DNA from 2 places in the Rothia sp. HMSC069C10 genome. Region 1 is predicted to be linked to the other one. Evidence: predicted binding sites of a transcription regulator. Region 1 holds the regulator's gene; the other holds the start of a gene.
What was found. The regulator LexA, encoded in region 1, represses DNA repair genes until DNA is damaged. The targets are predictions, from matches to a motif close to TCGAACANNTGTTCGA.
Positions count from the first base shown of each region.

Region 2: a site for LexA is predicted at 1,263-1,278, ahead of HMPREF2842_RS06230 (shikimate dehydrogenase). Genes of this name have one in related genera too.

Region 1 is NZ_KV808305.1:77,325-79,529, forward strand. Features, by position in the region: gene HMPREF2842_RS07610 (ATP-dependent DNA helicase) at 1-896, shown strand, start outside; gene lexA (transcriptional repressor LexA) at 1,046-1,720, opposite strand.
Region 2 is NZ_KV808301.1:307,726-309,930, forward strand. Features, by position in the region: gene aroC (chorismate synthase) at 1-73, opposite strand, end outside; gene HMPREF2842_RS06230 (shikimate dehydrogenase) at 193-1,128, opposite strand; gene mltG (endolytic transglycosylase MltG) at 1,420-2,205, opposite strand, start outside.

The DNA of each region.
Region 1 (2,205 bases):
TGCTGTGGATTTCTCGTCAGGGCGGCTGGGAAAACGGCCGCTATGTTGCCGCTTCCGATACCGACCCTGCGACCCTGAACATTGCGCCGCTGAGCGTTGGATTGCAGCTGCGTGACGGACTCTTTGCTGACCGCACCGTGATTTTGACGAGCGCGACCCTGACGGTGGGGGACTCTTTTGATGTTGCCGCTGGCGCCCTGGGACTGCAGGGCGAGGGCGCGCCCCGCTGGACGAGCATCGACGTGGGTTCGCCGTTCGACTACCGCAAGCAGGGCATCATGTACGTTGCCGGGGATTTGAAGCCTCCGGGATTTGGCGTGCACGAGGGCCAATTGGAGCGCCTGCGTGAGCTGTGCGAGGCGTCCGAGGGCGGCGCCCTGGGACTGTTCTCCTCGAAACGTGCCGCCGAGCGTGCTGCCGAGTACATGCGCGAGCATAGCGACCTGAACATCCTTCTGCAGGGCGAGTCTTCGCTCAAGGCTCTGGTGGAGGAGTTCAGCGAGGACGTCGACTCGTGCCTGTTCGGCACGATGAGCCTGTGGCAGGGCGTGGACGTTCCGGGCGACTCGTGCCGTCTGGTGGTGATGGACCGTATTCCGTTCCCGCGCCCGGATGATCCGATTGCGCAGGCTCGTACGGAGGCTGTGAACCGTCACCGCGGTAATGGCTTTATGGCGGTTTCTGCTCACCATGCGGCGATTCGTATGGCGCAGGGCGCAGGCCGCCTGATCCGTTCGGTGTCTGACCGTGGCGTGGTGGCTGTGCTGGATTCTCGCGTGGCAACCAAGCGTTACGGTGGTTTCTTGATGAAGGCGATGCCGCCGATGTGGTCGACGCAGAATAAGGCGGCGGTGACCGGTGCGCTGGCTCGTCTTTCGGCGAGTATTGATCGTTAGCTCGGGTGGGCTCCAGTCCTGGCGGCGCCGCCCCCTCCGCTTTGGAGATATCTGCTTTTGAAATATAAAAATCACCCTGGTGATACGTGAACATTCACGTATCACCAGGGTGATTTTTTATATAGAGCTAAGAGCTTAGCGTTATGTCTCTAGAGGCTGCGCAGCACGGAGACGACCTTACCCATGACGGTTGCGCGGTCGCCCATAATCGGCTCGTAGTTGGCGTTGCGCGGCATGAGCCAGGTGTGGCCGTCGACCTGACGGAACACCTTCACGGTTGCCTCATCGTCGAGCAGCGCAGCAACGATATCGCCGTTGTCGGCGGTGTGCTGCTCGCGGACAACCACCCAGTCGCCGTCGCAAATCGCGGCGTCAATCATGGAATCGCCCTTGACCTTGAGCATGAAGAGCTTGCCGCTACCGACCAGCTGGCGGGGCAGAGCGAGCACATCCTCCACGGACTGCTCGGCGGTGATGGGACCGCCCGCTGCAATACGTCCAACCAGGGGAACGGGTACGAGGTCTTCGTCGCCGACTTCGAAGTTCGGCAGCTCGGGCAGGGACGAGGAGGAGCTACCGTGCATGCCGACGCCGTTCTCATCCAGCACCTCAATGGCGCGGGGGAGCTTGGGGTCGCGGCGAATGTAGCCCATGGTCTCGAGACGACCGAGCTGGTGGGTGACCGAGGACAGGGACGCAAGACCCACCATGTCACCAATCTGGCGCATGGACGGCGGGTAACCCTTCTGTTCAATCTCGGTGCGGATCGCGTCAAGAATCTTCTGCTGGCGCGCGGTCAGCGCCGGACGGGGTGCTGTTGCCATTTCTTTTCCTTCGGTCTGTACTCCGGCCTTTGTATTTCCGGTCGGGGCACGGATGGGTGCTTCACACGTTTTCTGGTGGTGTCCTAAAAATTTTTTGGTTCTGCCGAAATGGGTCTTATCTCGTCAGGGGGTGGAGGAATTCTATCCGTGCCGAAGCGATACCGGAGCGATACACAGGCAACGAGTATGCGCCTCCGCCCTACATAGCAATACTCAGCCAGCAGCACCTGCGGTCGATACAGAACCAAGCTGTAACGAATACAGAAACCTGCTGTGAGTAGGACTCATCAGGAGCGTGTGGAACGTCTCTTGACACCAGTGTAGAACACTACACCGAAAAACTCAAACAAATATTCTAGATTTTTTCTTTGAAACTCGAAGAAATTTTTAGTACATCTCTGCTAGACTTTAGAACAAGAGTTCGTATATACTCTTGAATCTCTCCTGAAATTCAGGATTTACGGGTGGATGTTCGAAAAATATTC
Region 2 (2,205 bases), on a different contig from region 1:
CGGGTACGCCCTCAATAATGCCGACGAGCGCCTCGCCGTGGGATTCTCCGGCAGTGAGCCAACGCAGGGCCATAGGTTAACCTCTTTTCATCGCACCCGCACCGCAGCGCAGGAGGAAGGAATAATAATTCTTCACGCGTATAAATAGTGTATAAAATGCCTGTTTACTGAGCGAGTGAAAGCACGCTTTTTTCACGAAACGGAAGCACGAGGCGCAAGATTAACCGCCGCGCACATCGCATTGATTAGACCCAGCAGTTCGGCGGGCTGCAGTTCACGGCCGGTAAACAGCAGCACCTGCTCCACCGCCTGATACAGCAGCATCTCCAGTCCAGAAACCACGGTGCCGCCGTTAGCCTCCCAGGCGCTCGCCAGCACCGAAGGCCACGGGTTATACGCAACATCGAGCAGTACCGGCCGGTGCGTTGCGGAGGCGCCCTTCAGCCCGCTCAGCTGGCTCGCCCACTCATCCGCCGCATGGGCAGGAAGCGTAGACACCACCGGGTGATGACCGCGCTCCGCAAGGTTCTGCGGCAAATCAGCCAGGGAAACCTGCTCCAGCTGAACGCCCAGGCGGTCCGCCGCCTCCTGCACGCTACCGAGCTTATGCAGGGAACGGGCGTACACGCTCACGCGGCGGTACCCCAACGCGTGCAACGCCGCCAAAGCAGAAATAGCGGTCGCTCCCCCGCCCACAATCGCGGCAGAATCCTTGAGTGGCTGCGGCTCCAAACCGGCGTGGCGCAGCGCGTTCACAATGCCGATCACGTCCGTGTTATCGCCCAGCACCTTCTCACCGCGCGGATACACCGTGTTCACCGCACCGGTCACGCGGGCAGTCTCACTCAGCTCATCGCAATACTGAATGACCGCGGTCTTCAACGGCATCGTCACCGACAGACCCGCAATATACGGGGCGTCCTCCGTACCGTCCGGGTGGCGCACACCGTGCATAATCGCCGGCAAATCATCAGGCAGAGTATCGCGGCGATCATAACCCAAATTCTGCTCACCCAAAAAGTCATACGCGGCACGATGCAGCGCAGGCGACAGCGAATGCGCAATAGGGTGCCCCAGCACGTAGGCGCGGCGAAGATACGGGGCTTCGCGGTACGGTTCAGTCTTCATCGATAGATACTCTCTCGCTCTCAACGCTGGGGAACGCTCTCAACACTCAACGCTCGGGGCTTGCGGGCTTGCGGGCTTGCGGACACGCACGCCACGAACCCGCGTTCATGGGCGCACTCTACCCATTTTAAGGGACAAACCAATATTCGGGTATAGCCCAACAACCGAGCACCCCCAACATCCGGGTACAGCAAAGGCGGGTACCTCCCCCACTCTCGTGGAGGCGGTACCCGCCTCAGCAAGGAACCTTCAGTCCAAAGCTACCGAATCATAGCTACCGGCTAAAACCGATTAGCTACAGCGGTTCGGGTGCTTAGAACACCACTGGTTGTACTCTTCAACGTAACGCTGGTGCTCAGCGTAAGTACGGGAGTACTTAGTCTCACCGGAATCCAGGTCCACAGTCACCCAGTAGTAGTACGGGTTCTTCTCAGGAGCCGCAGCAGCCTTAATCGAAGCCAGCTGTGGGGAACCAATCGGACCCTTCGGAAGACCCTTATTCGCATAAGTGTTGTACTTATTGCTCTTATCGGCCTTCTGCTCTTCAGTCAGGTGGTACGAGCGGACACCCAGACCGTAGGTCACGGTCGCATCCGACTGAATCAGACCCGAGGTCTCACCATCGGGGTTGTTCAGGCGGTTCTCAATGATGCCTGCAACCGCCACGTAGTCCTTCGGCTGAGCCTCAAGCTCCACGATGGAGGCAATGGTCAGAACCTCAAAGGTCTTCTGGTCGCCGCTCACGCCGGCTTCCTTCAGGTCAGCCTTGGTCTTATCAACCATGGTCTGAATGACCTTCTTGATGTCGGTGTCCTTCGGGAAGCGGTACTCACCCGGGTGCAACCAACCCTCAATCGAGGGGAAGTTGCTCGGCACACCGTACTGGGTGTAGTTGCTGACCGCGTCCTCAACCTGCTTGCGGGTGAACGCACCATCGGAGCCAGAAACAATCAGATCGATGGTCTCGCTCACGCGCTTACCCTGCGGAATCGCCAGGTACAGTACGTTGCTGTTCGCATCAATAATGGTCGTAATCGCGCTCGAGCTGCTCATGTGCTGCTGCAGTTCATAGGTGCC